DNA from 4 places in the Rahnella sp. CJA17(1/100) genome. Region 1 is predicted to be linked to each of the others. Evidence: predicted binding sites of a transcription regulator. Region 1 holds the regulator's gene; each other region holds the start of a gene.

Region 1 (3,173 bases):
GACGACACGCGGCATGCCAGACATTCAGCAGTTTTTCGCGGTTGCGGGCACCGAATGCCTCACCGGAATGCGCTTCGATAGCATAAGCAAAACCGTCAAGTGCAAACGCGGTAAATGTCAGCAGGTTCATCAACACGGCGTTGACCGCCACAATGTGGCTGCCCAGCCGCGCGCCCAGAACGGTTAGCGATGCAAAGCAAAGCTGCAACAGTAATGAGCGCAGCATGATGTCGCGGTTAAGCCCGAGAAGACGGCGCAAATTACCACGCCACGCGGAGGTGATTTCTGCGCCGGTGATACCGCGTCGTTTCATCACCCGCCAGACGAAATACAGCCCGATGAGTAGCGTGAAATACTCGGAGCTTGCCGTCGCCATGGCTGCGCCACGCACGTTCCAGCCCAGCCCGATCACCAGCCACAGATCCAGAATGATATTCAGCAAATTCCCGGCAATCAGCAAAATCACCGGCCCGCGAACGTACTGAATGCCGAGCAGCCACCCGAGGATCACCAGATTCGCCAGTGAAGCCGGGGCGCTGAACCAGCGGATTTCGATAAACAGCCTCGCCTGTTCAAGCACGGGCTGACTGCCGCCGACAATGTGAAACGCCAGCTCCATCAGCGGATGACGGAATACCACAATAATGACGCCCGCCAGCACAGCCAGAAGGAAGGGTTGTACAAAAGCACGCGCCAGAAGCTGATTATCTTTCGCGCCCAGCGCCTGAGCGGTCATGCCGGTGGTACTCATCCGCAGAAACAGTAAGAGCATAAAAAGGAAAGTGGTGATCATCGAACCCACAGCCACGCCGCCGAGATAATCCGGGCTGTCGAGATGACCGATCACTGCGGTATCCACCAGGCCGAGGAGCGGCACCGTGATATTGGAAAAAATCATCGGCAATGCCAGCATCCAGAGCGCTTTATCGGCAGGGCTTAAAAAGGTGTTTTTGAGTGTGTGTCGCAGGGAATGATGTTGCATAGAGAATCTCATGCCGGAGGTTCAGGTTATGCCTGTAAATGACATCGCCCCGAAAGGGGCGATGATGAGAGAAACGCATTTCTCTTTGAATTCACATGGATGCCAGAGGCGGCCGCCATCCATATTCAATTAGTTTTAGTCTTGTCTATCTGACACAGCAATTTCTGACTTAGTCATATCTGACCGAGTAATTCGCGTTATATCAAGGCGGCAACTAAGCGAACGCCGGGAGCATACACAAGTATGTGACCGGGGTTCGCGAAGGCAGCCAACGCAGAGATAGCTCGAAGTACGAAGGTCAGATCCAGTCGCCGTTGCGGATAACACCTACGGCTAAGCCTTCAATGCTGAAATTCTGCTCGCGCAAATCCACCACGATCGGCTGAAACTCGCTGTTCTCTGGCAATAACTGCACCACACTGCCTTGTTTTTTCAGGCGTTTCACAGTGACCTCATCATCGATACGGGCCACCACAACCTGACCATTACGCACGTCTTGCGTTTTATGCACGGCCAGCAGATCGCCGTCAAGGATACCAATATCACGCATCGACATACCGCTGACACGCAGCAGGAAATCGGCGCTCGGCTTAAACATTGCCGGATCGATCTGATAGTGCCCTTCGATATGTTGCTGCGCCAGCAGCGGTTCACCGGCGGCAACGCGGCCAATCAGCGGTAAACCTTCTTCTTCTTCCATCAGCAGACGAATGCCGCGTGATGCACCGGAAACAATCTCAATAACACCTTTACGCGCCAGCGCTTTAAGATGCTCTTCCGCCGCATTGGGAGAACGGAACCCCAGACGTGATGCAATCTCTGCGCGGGTTGGTGGCATACCGGTGGTGGAGATATGATCGCGAATAAGGTCGTAGACCTCTTGTTGTCTGGTCGTTAAAGCTTTCATTCCGCCCCCTGGTTGTTTATACAGTCTTGCTGTGAGTATATACAGCTAAACGGTCAATGAAAACCTAAGATTGAATAAAAACAGGGCATAACGTTGATTCCTGGAATGCAGATTCCAAATCAGAACCATCGCGACCAAAAGATGCTGACCCAGACAAAAATCGCCAATATGATGGTCAGAAGTACGGCAGCAGAGCCGATATCTTTTGCGCGACCAGAAAGCACATGAAACTCAGGCCCGATGCGGTCTATTGCACATTCCACCGCGCTGTTGAGCAATTCCGTGACACAGACCAGCACGACGGATCCCACCAGCAGGATACGTTCAATGGTGCTGACATCAAGCCAGAAAGATAGCAAAATTAACGGGATAGCGACGCTGGCCTCCTGGCGAAATGCCGCTTCGTTTTGCCATGCCGCTTTGAATCCTTTCCAGGAATAGCCGGCCGCTTTATAAATTCGGGTAAATCCGGTGACTTGGTTCGCCATTTGGGGTACTGATCCTTAGAGTGTTTGCAGCATTTTAGCTTTTATATGACCACAGATCTCCACGGATCTTTCTGGTATCCTTGCGGCGAAATTGCTAACAAGAGGCTTCACGTTTTTATGTCAGGTTGGCGTAGACTTTATTACACATTATTGAATTTACCACTCTCATTGCTGGTAAAGAGCAAGGTCATACCTTCAGATCCGGTTACCGAGTTGCATTTAGACCCGACGCGGCCGATTTTGTACGTATTACCTTATAATTCCAAAGCCGATTTGCTGACGTTGCGTGCGCAATGTCTGGCGCAGAATCTGCCTGATCCTCTTATTCCGCTGGAAATTGACGGCACCCTGCTACCAAGCCATGTCTTTATAGCCGAAGGCCCGCGCGTATTCTCTTATTACACGCCGAAGCAGGAATCCGTAAAGCTGTTCCACGACTACCTTGATTTGCACCGCAATAATCCGGATTTAGACATTCAGATGTTGCCGGTGTCGGTAATGTTTGGTCGTGCACCGGGCCGTGAAGGTCAGGACGACACGCCGCATCTGCGCGTGCTGAACGGTATCCAGAAATTTTTCGCAGTGCTGTGGCTGGGGCGGGACAGTTTCGTCCGTTTCTCCAATACCGTTTCCCTGCGTTATATGGCGACGGAACACGGCACAGATAAGACGATTGCTCAAAAACTGGCACGTGTGGCGCGGATGCATTTCTCCCGTCAGCGTCTGGCTGCGGTTGGTCCGCGTCTTCCGGCACGTCAGGATTTATTCAATAAATTGCTGGCCTCAAAAGCCATTG
Region 2 (3,173 bases), on a different contig from region 1:
CATCTTTGGCTACTGTACGAAAACCAAAATGGGTGGTTTCCGGCGTCTGCTTTTCCATTATTTATGCCTGCTTTTTCAGTCGAACTCTTGGGGAGAAGTGTATCAGAACCCGTTCGAAAGCCCCATCACCGATGGTGATTCAACATATTGCAAAAATTCATGCATTGAATCACAAATACAGTGCAGGCCCTCTCAACCGCTATGCCTGCTGGTGGGGAGTTAACTCACCCGGGTTCAGCGTCTGTTCTTCTTCCGCATCAGAGGTATCGGGCAGAGATGCGGTGTCTTCAGGTTCATTTTCCGCTTTCGCTATTTCAGCCAGAGACGGACTGATAGGCCGTTTAACTTCAACACCCAGCGCGCGGAAACTTTCCACCTGTCCGATAAGATTACCACGGCCTTGCGAGAGTTTATTCATCGCGGATCGATAACTTCCCTGCGCTTTGTCGAGACTTTGTCCCATCGACTCCATGTCATCCACAAACAGCCGCAGTTTATCGTAAAGACGTGCCGCGCGGTCGGCGATACGTTTGGCGTTCTGACTCTGATGCTCATAGCGCCACAAGTTACTGATCGTTCGCAGCGCCACCAGCAGGGTCGTCGGGCTGACCAGCATAATATTGTGCCGGAGCGCTTCGCTAATCAATTCTGGCTCACGGTCGATAGCCAGCAGAAAAGCGGGCTCAACAGGGATAAACATCAGCACATAGTCGAGGCTGCGCAGACCGGGAAGTTGCTGGTAATCTTTGCGCCCGAGCAGGCGGATATGTCCGCGCACCGAGGCAATATGTTCATTGAGTGCCGCTTCCCGCTCGCTGTCATCCTCGCTGTTGAAATAGCGCTCATACGCGACCAGGGTCATTTTGGCATCAATCACTACGTCTTTATTCTGCGGTAACCTGACGACCACATCAGGTTGCATCCGGCTGTTGCTGTCAACCTGCACGCTGACCTGAGTCTGGTACTCATGCCCTTCGCGTAAACCGGAAGCCTCGAGCACGCGGCTCAGCACCACTTCCCCCCAGTTGCCCTGCGTTTTGTTGTCACCTTTCAGTGCCTTGGTCAGGTTGACGGCTTCACGGGCCATCTCCACATTCAGTTGCTGCAGATTGCGGATCTCATGCGCCAGCGTATGGCGTTCACGGGCTTCCTGCCCAAAGCTGTCCTGCACCTGACGACGGAAACCATCCAGTTGCTCGCGCAACGGCAACAGTAACTTGTCGAGACTTTGCTTGTTCTGTTCGTCGGCACGACGGCCATTTTGTTCGAAAATCCGGTTAGCCAGATTTTCAAACTGGCTGCTCAGGCGCTGTTCGCTGTTAATCAGCAGACGCTGCTTTTCTTCAGCCGCCATGCGGGTTTCATCCAGACGGGTTGAAACCTCACGCAACTCTGCTTCCTGCGCGCTGTTGATTTCCCGCTGCGCACGCAGTTCCTGATTCAGTTGCTCACACTCGTTTTGCCAGTGGGCAAGCAGTTGTAATTTTTCCTGACTGGCCGCCTGCAGGCTATGCAGTTTGCGCAGCTCAAGTTCAGCCTCGCGCAGTTGCTGCTGCCCTGATTGCCGCTCGCTTTTGTGCGTATCATTTTCCGCTTTAGCCTGTTCCAGCGATTGTTCCAGCAAACGGCGCTGCGTTTCATACTCCGTCTGCTGTTGCTGTTGGCGCAGGCTGGCGATAAGCCAACCTACGAGTAAGCCCATTAACCCCGCCCCCAGGGCTGTCAGGATGCTGATATCCACGCGATTTCCCTCTTAAAGTCTCTTGCGGCCAAGGTAATGTCAGGCTGTATGGATGTCCAGTCTATTTTCTGTTGCATTGAGCCTTTGCGAGACGTCTTCCAAAAAGGAATTTCTCTGTATTTGCCCCCTTGCGATAGCCAGCCACAGAGAGCAGCATTCAAAACCAGCGGCTCAGCCACTGAATGCCGAAAGCACCTGGCGCCAGGATGCCGAAAGCCCAGATGAGTGCAGACGTCACATTCGCAATCTGGAAATATTTTTGCGGCATACCGCAGATACCGGCAACCAGTGGCACAACGGCACGAAGCGGGCCAAAGAAGCGGCCAATGAAAGCCCCGGGCATGCCCCATTTTTCAAAGAAAGCATGTCCACGAACCAGCATTTGCGGATGGCGGGAGAAAGGCCAGAAATTGCCAACCCGATCCTGATAACGGGCACCAATCCAGTAAGAAAGCCAGTCTCCCAGGAAAGCGCCTGCGGCGGCAGCAGCCCAGATGGGCCAGAACGGAATACCGGTTTCGCCAATCAGCGCGCCGAGTCCCAGCAAGATAAACGTCGCCGGGAGCAGCAGGGAAAGGAATGCCAGAGACTCACCAAAAGCCAGAAAGAAAACGATCGGTGCAGCCCACACCTGATGGGCACGGATGAAGGTAGTGGTGTACTCAAGAAGGTCGTGAACAGTCAAAAATGCAGTTCCTTTTGTCAGAGTTCCGGGAGGAGATTCATCAATTATTCCAGATGGATTACTAACATGACCTTAACAGATCTGCTTAGCAGGGCAAAAAAATGGGCCGCCAGAGGCAGCCCATTGATGTGATGATGTGATGTGGTTGTTTTAGTTTTATAGGGACTAAATAAGCCTGCGGGCTGCTTCTACAACAATCTTCACCGCATGACTTTCAGTCTTTTTCATGGTTTCCGCATTAGGGATTTCCTGCTGCGTGCGGTTCACGATAACACCCGCCACCATCCCCGCGCGCAGGCCCTGGCTTGCACACATGGTCAGCAGAGTCGCGGATTCCATTTCGTAGTTCATGACGCCCATTTCCTGCCACTCTTTCATCGATTCTTTGAAGCGACGGACAACACGGCCAGAGTAAGTGTCATAACGTTCCTGACCCGGATAGAAGGTGTCAGAAGAGGCGGTAACGCCAATGTGCGTCGCGGCACCCACGGCTTCTGCCGCCGCAACCAGCGCGGTGGTGCAGGCAAAATCGGCTACTGCAGGGAATTCCATCGGCGCAAAGTGCAGGCTCGCGCCATCAAGGCGAACGGCAGCGGTCGTGACCAGAACGTCACCGACATTGATGTGTGGCTGGATAGCGCCAGTTGTGCCGACTCGCAGGAAAGTACGGATCCCCAGTTGCGCCAGTTCTTCAACCGCAATAGAGGTCGAAGGGCCACCAATACCGGTTGAGCAAACAATCACAGA
Region 3 (3,173 bases), on a different contig from region 1:
AGCCAACGCAGAGACAGTTTGAAGGATGACGGGGATTATTCCCAGGGAAGCAGAAGCTGCCGCTCTATTTGCGGATCCTGCAACGTCACATGTAATCCCACCAGCCTGACTCCCCTTCCGCCACGCCGCTGTTCCCAGGCTTCACGCGCGACCTTCAGCAGATCTTCTTTATTCAGCATCGGCCAGACGTGTTCCTGCGTGGTCTGCTGGAAATCATGGAATTTGAGTTTTACACCCTGCCTCGCGATGCGCAGATCCGGGCTGACACGGCTTAAACGTGTTTGCAGTTCAGGATACAAACGTTCGATCAGCGACACGCATTCTTCCCAGCTGTGGATATCTTCTGCCAGTGTGCGTTCAACGCCGACCGATTTACGTAACCGCTCGGGGGAAATTTCACGTTCATCGATACCCTGACAGCGTTCCCACAGCACACGGCCAAATTTGCCAAAGCGTTTAAGCAGTTTCGCCAGATCATAACGCTGCACATCGCCGCAGGTGATCAGCCCCTGCTCCTGCAAACGCTGAGCGGTGACTTTGCCGACGCCGGGGATTTTACTCAGCGGAAGATCCTGTAAAAACGCCCCGACCTTTTCTGGCGTGATCACAAACTGACCGTTGGGCTTGTTCAGATCCGAGGCGATTTTTGCCAGAAATTTGATCGGCGCGATGCCCGCAGATGCCGTCAGATTGATCTCATCGAAAATGGCCTGACGGATTTCAGCAGCGATAAGCGTTGCAGAGCCGTTGCATTGCGTCGCGTGGGAAACATCCAGATAAGCTTCATCGAGTGACAACGGTTCGATCAATGGCGTATAACGCGCAAAGATTTCGCGGATATGGTTTGACGCTTCTTTATAGGCCTCCATTCGGCCGGGGATCACTTTCAGGTGCGGGCAAAGTTTCAGTGCCATGCCGGTGGGCATCGCGCTGTGCACGCCAAATTTGCGGGCAGGATAATTAGCGGTGCTGATAACACCACGGCGGTCACGACTGCCGCCAATGGCAATAGGAATGTCGCGCAGGGAAGGATCATCGCGCATTTCGACCGCAGCGAAAAAGCAGTCCATATCCACATGAATGATTTTACGCATAACCCTCCCCCTCAATAACTGTATAAGTATACAGTTGAATGCAGGGATGTCCAACATAGAAAATGAGGGTTAGTTTGACTTAATTAATCACCATTAATGGCAACGTAATAATTTTCCTATTCCTAAAGTCATTATTCATTATTTGGTGATTGCTAAAAATTTAATCAGTATTAATATGACAGCGTTTCCGACAGACAGTACATAAGAAGAAAATCAGTGGCGGTCTTACAGGCAGTTGAGCTGTAGACAAAATAATCAAAATTATTACCGAGCAGGACTTAGAATGATCAGAATCGCGCTGTTTCTTGCGATGCTCCTCAGTTTGCCTTTATTTACAGCAAATTACGCCGTGGCCAGCGATGCTGTCCCGGTCAACGCGGCACTAAAAAAACAATTACTGGGTGCACCTGTTTATATCCAGATCTTCAAACAGGAACGTAAACTCGAATTGTATGCTCAGCTCGACGGCGAATTTCGTCTGATCGGCAGTTATGGCATCTGCGATTTTTCCGGCGGTTTGGGAAATAAACGTCGCGAAGGCGATTTCAAAAGCCCGGAAGGTTTCTACAACGTGGATATTCACCACCTGAAACCCGACAGCCGCTTTTATCGCGCCATCAACATCGGTTTCCCCAATGCTTATGATATCTCGCAGGGTTATTCAGGTAAGTATCTGATGATCCACGGTAACTGTAAGTCTATTGGTTGCTACGCCATGACCGACGGCTACATGGACGAAATATTCACCTACGTACAGGCGGCATTCCAGTTCGGGCAACGCAATTTAAAGATTAGCATTTACCCGTTCAGGATGACCGATGCCAACATGAAGGCGCATAAAAACTCCAGCTATTACAGTTTCTGGAACCAGTTACAGCCGGGATATGCGTACTTTGAGAAACACCATCAGCCACCAAATGTCGTGGTCACTGACGGTAGATATGAAGTGCTACAACCGTTGTCCAATACTCCGCTGCCTTCACAGCTGGCGTTCGCCCCGATGAAATAATGCGAATTCACCTGGAGCAATTTTGTTCCAGGTTTCGTTCGCCGTCAGCGGTTGCGTGGCAATCACGGTGACGACATCATCCGGTGTCGTCTGCTGCTGAAAATCAATTTCCACATCCTGATCCAACAACGTTGCCTTGCCGAAAGGCGCACGCCGCGTGATCCAGTGCAAATTCGTCGAGCAATACGCCATCACGAAATTGCCATCCGACAGCAACATGTTAAACACCCCTTTCTGCCGTAATTCATCAGCCAGCGACGCAATATAGCGAAACACCGGCGGCCAGCTTGCAGGGCGGCGCGGATAGCGTTGGGTGAGTTTGTGCAGTAACCAGCAGAAGGCGTATTCGCTGTCGGTCTGGCCCACCGGACGCAGCGTACCGGTATCGAGCTGACGATAACCACGAAGCTGACCGTTGTGCGCATAAGTCCAGTTGCGTCCCCACAGTTCGCGGGTAAACGGGTGGGTATTTTCCAGCGCGACTTCACCACGGTTTGCCTGACGGATATGAGAAATCACCGCGCAGGATTTGATCGGATATTCCTGAACAAGGCGGGCAATGGGCGAATTAAAGCTTGGCGTCGGATCTTTAAAAGTACGACAGCCATTCCCTTCATAAAAGGTGATGCCCCAGCCGTCTTTATGCGGGCCGGTCCCGCCACCACGCTGCACTAATCCACTGAAACTGAAACAAATATCAGTAGGAACGTTAGCGCTCATCCCGAGCAATTCGCACATCACCAGCCTCCTTTACGGCAAAAGGCTTATGCCTTTGCCATCTCTTTTTCGATCAGAAGAATCAAAATATGAATGACTTTGATGTGGATTTCCTGCACGCGGTCAGCGAAACCAAAGTGCGGAACGCGGATTTCCACATCGGCTGAACCGTCCATTTTCCCGCCATCTTTACCGGTCAGGGTGATAACTTTCATGCCTTTAGCGCGTGCGGCTTCGATGGCTTTGATCACGTTACCGGAATTACCGGAAGTGGAAATGCCCAGCAGCACGTCGCCCTTCTGGCCTACGGCTTCCAGATAACGGGAAAAGATGTATTCGTAACCGAAATCGTT
Region 4 (3,173 bases), on a different contig from region 1:
AGAATCAGTAATTCAGGTTCCTGAACCAGCGCACGACTGATTGCCAGTTGCTGCTGCTGGCTTTCATCGAGCTCACCGGCTTTGCGCGCCCCCATCTCCTTTAATGTCGGAAACAGGTCATACACCTCTTCCGGCACGCGACGGGTCTTATTCCGGCTGGCCATCATGGCGATTTGCAGGTTTTCATCGACGCTCATCTGCGAAAAAATCTGCCGTCCCTGTGGCACATAACCGATCCCCATTTGGGCGCGGCTTTCGACCGGCAAATTCAGCAGACTTTGCGGCTCTTCGTCACGCGACTGCCAGGAGATGGCGCCGCTTTTCACCGGAAGATGCCCCATGATGCAGTTCACCAGCGTGGTTTTTCCCACGCCATTTCGCCCGATCAGGCAGGTACATTGACCGCGGTACAGTTCGAGATTGATATCCCACAGAATATGTTTTTGCCCATAATACTGATTAACTGATTTTACACTTAACATCAGACCTCCCTCCCGCACGGAGCCTTCCGCTGAACTTCATTTTGACGGCCACTGTCATATTTCTGACATTTATGTTCCGCTGTTAATGCCCCAACGCAGAATTTAATTCCGTTTGTTGACGGCTAACCTGACAGCATCAATTACAGATAAATCCCCCTTAATCAGTGATAAATGGGGTTAAGGGGCATTTCCTTGCGCTAAAAATGATTTTTCCTGCCTGAAAGCAGGGGAATTCTCATTTTTTATGGCGGGGCGAAAAAAGCAGTTCCGGCTGTCGCAACCTCCACATGCAGAGACGTTGCAACTCTCAGGCCAAGTTTGTAAAAACGGCCAGGGAAAGAGAAGTTACAGGGGTGTTAACAGGCGCGCCGCTGATGATTTCGGATTATTCATTAGCATTTCTGAGGTTTTTGAGATTACCCCATAAGGAGTAGTCCACGGTGACCTGCACTTTGCCAGTGCCGTCTTCACTGTTTTTGGTGCAAACACATGGACAAACGTGAGCAAAAAATTCTGGTGAGATGCACTTTTGGTTTTTGCAAGAAACATCAGCCCAGAAATTTAGGCAAAATAGGCATAAATAAGGAGATAAAAAAGATAAAAAATAACTAAAAAAGACCTTTCAGACCCACGGAAGGCAAAATTCAGTTTTTTACCAACTCCCGCAGCGCGGGGCGTGCTGGGACTTATCCACTATTCCTGTGGATAACCTTGTGCATGAGAGTGAGAAAAGTTGCTACAGACGAGTCAGCATGCGGGTTCCGCTTAGTTTGCCCGTATTCGCAGCTTTTTAATGATACTGTTTTTAATCAACGAGTTAGTTAAAAGCAATACAGCCGTAATTCGTTCGTCATAGTTGTGTCAATCTTCGTCAACCTGTGGTCAGAAAATGGAGGGAATGCGGATTTTGGGAAAAAATGTCATCTCATGGTGAGAATTCTCATTCGTCATATCCTAAAAAAGTGCAGCCTCGACAGCACGTTAAAACGCCAACACTTTTTATCGATTGGAAGCTGGTTTTATATACAGTATTATAGCGAAGGTAAAATCAGGGCTGGCAAAAATCGCGAAGTCTTTCATACTATTTTTCCGCAAACTGTTCACCCGTTCAGCGCGCACGGCCCTATGCATTCCCATTTCAGTCAGGTAGCCCGTCATGAGTAAAGAGTTCAAACTGCATTCCGAATTTAAACCGTCAGGTGACCAGCCTGAGGCGATACGCCGTCTGGAAGAAGGGCTGGAGAACGGACTGGCGCACCAGACATTGCTCGGGGTAACCGGTTCAGGAAAAACCTTTACCGTGGCGAATGTGATTGCGGATCTGAACCGTCCGACGATGGTGCTTGCCCCCAACAAAACGCTGGCCGCACAGTTATACGGTGAGATGAAAGAGTTCTTCCCGGAAAACGCCGTCGAATATTTCGTCTCTTACTATGACTATTATCAGCCTGAGGCGTATGTTCCGAGCTCCGATACCTTTATCGAAAAAGACGCCTCGGTGAACGAACACATCGAGCAGATGCGTCTTTCTGCTACCAAAGCGCTGCTCGAACGGCGCGATGTCATTGTGGTGGCCTCTGTTTCTGCGATTTACGGTCTGGGCGACCCGGACTTATACCTGAAAATGATGCTTCACCTGACCAAAGGGATGATTATCGATCAGCGTTCGATCCTGCGTCGTCTGGCGGAACTGCAATATGCACGCAACGATCAGGCTTTCCAGCGCAGTACTTTCCGCGTGCGTGGCGAAGTGATTGATGTGTTCCCGGCGGAATCGGACGATCTGGCGCTGCGCATTGAGTTATTTGATCAGGAAGTTGAACGCCTTTCGCTGTTTGATCCGCTGACAGGCCAGGTGCAGCATGAAGTGCCGCGTTTCACCATCTACCCGAAAACCCACTACGTCACGCCACGCGAACGTATTGTGCAGGCGATGGAAGAAATTAAAGTCGAACTGGCGGATCGCCGCAAAGTGTTGCTGGCCAACAACAAATTGCTGGAAGAACAGCGCATCAGCCAGCGTACGCAGTTTGATCTCGAAATGATGAACGAGCTGGGTTATTGCTCCGGTATCGAAAACTACTCACGTTATCTGTCTGGCCGCGGGCCGGGCGAGCCGCCGCCAACGCTATTTGATTATTTACCGGCTGACGGCCTGCTGATTGTCGATGAGTCGCACGTCACCATTCCGCAAATCGGCGGCATGTACAAAGGCGACCGCTCGCGTAAAGAAACGCTGGTGGAATACGGTTTCCGCCTGCCTTCAGCGCTGGATAACCGCCCGATGCGCTTTGAGGAATTCGAAGCCCTGGCGCCGCAAAGTATTTATGTCTCGGCCACGCCGGGCAAATACGAGCTGGAGAAATCCGGTGACGATGTGGTCGATCAGGTCGTGCGTCCGACCGGTTTGCTGGATCCGATCATCGAAGTGCGACCGGTAACCACGCAGGTTGATGACCTGCTGTCTGAAATCCGCAAGCGTGTGGCGATTAACGAGCGTGTGCTGGTCACCACGCTCACCAAGCGTATGGCCGAGGATCTGACTGAGTATCTGGAAGAACACGGCGAGAAGGTGCGTTACCTGCACTCTGATATCGATACCGTCGAGCGTGTGGAGATTATCCGCGATTTGCGTCTGGGGGAATTTGACGTGCTGGTCGGCATCAACTTACTGCGCGAAGGGCTGGACAT

Evidence for each region. Region 1 encodes LexA, which represses DNA repair genes until DNA is damaged. Its sites were predicted from a motif close to TNCTGTATGTACATACAGNA; they were not measured.
Region 2: the regulator LexA is predicted to act here: its motif matches at 1,784-1,803, upstream of rmuC (DNA recombination protein RmuC).
Region 3: the regulator LexA is predicted to act here: its motif matches at 1,111-1,130, upstream of dinB (DNA polymerase IV).
Region 4: the regulator LexA is predicted to act here: its motif matches at 1,494-1,513, upstream of uvrB (excinuclease ABC subunit UvrB).

The regions. Positions count from the first base shown of each region.
Region 1 covers NZ_CAWOJA010000083.1:215,041-218,213, forward strand. The annotation lists gene dinF (MATE family efflux transporter DinF) at 1-982, opposite strand, end outside; gene lexA (transcriptional repressor LexA) at 1,281-1,889, opposite strand; gene AACU55_RS24490 (diacylglycerol kinase) at 2,009-2,377, opposite strand; gene plsB (glycerol-3-phosphate 1-O-acyltransferase PlsB) at 2,495-3,173, shown strand, end outside.
Region 2 covers NZ_CAWOJA010000016.1:17,500-20,672, forward strand. The annotation lists gene ubiE (bifunctional demethylmenaquinone methyltransferase/2-methoxy-6-polyprenyl-1,4-benzoquinol methylase UbiE) at 1-58, opposite strand, end outside; gene rmuC (DNA recombination protein RmuC) at 200-1,741, opposite strand; gene AACU55_RS10115 (DedA family protein) at 1,899-2,426, opposite strand; gene udp (uridine phosphorylase) at 2,592-3,173, opposite strand, start outside.
Region 3 covers NZ_CAWOJA010000022.1:56,167-59,339, reverse strand. The annotation lists gene dinB (DNA polymerase IV) at 36-1,094, opposite strand; gene dpaA (peptidoglycan meso-diaminopimelic acid protein amidase) at 1,378-2,103, shown strand; gene AACU55_RS11710 (class II glutamine amidotransferase) at 2,074-2,841, opposite strand; gene lpcA (D-sedoheptulose 7-phosphate isomerase) at 2,868-3,173, opposite strand, start outside.
Region 4 covers NZ_CAWOJA010000044.1:110,024-113,196, forward strand. The annotation lists gene AACU55_RS17360 (ABC transporter ATP-binding protein) at 1-482, opposite strand, end outside; gene uvrB (excinuclease ABC subunit UvrB) at 1,639-3,173, shown strand, end outside.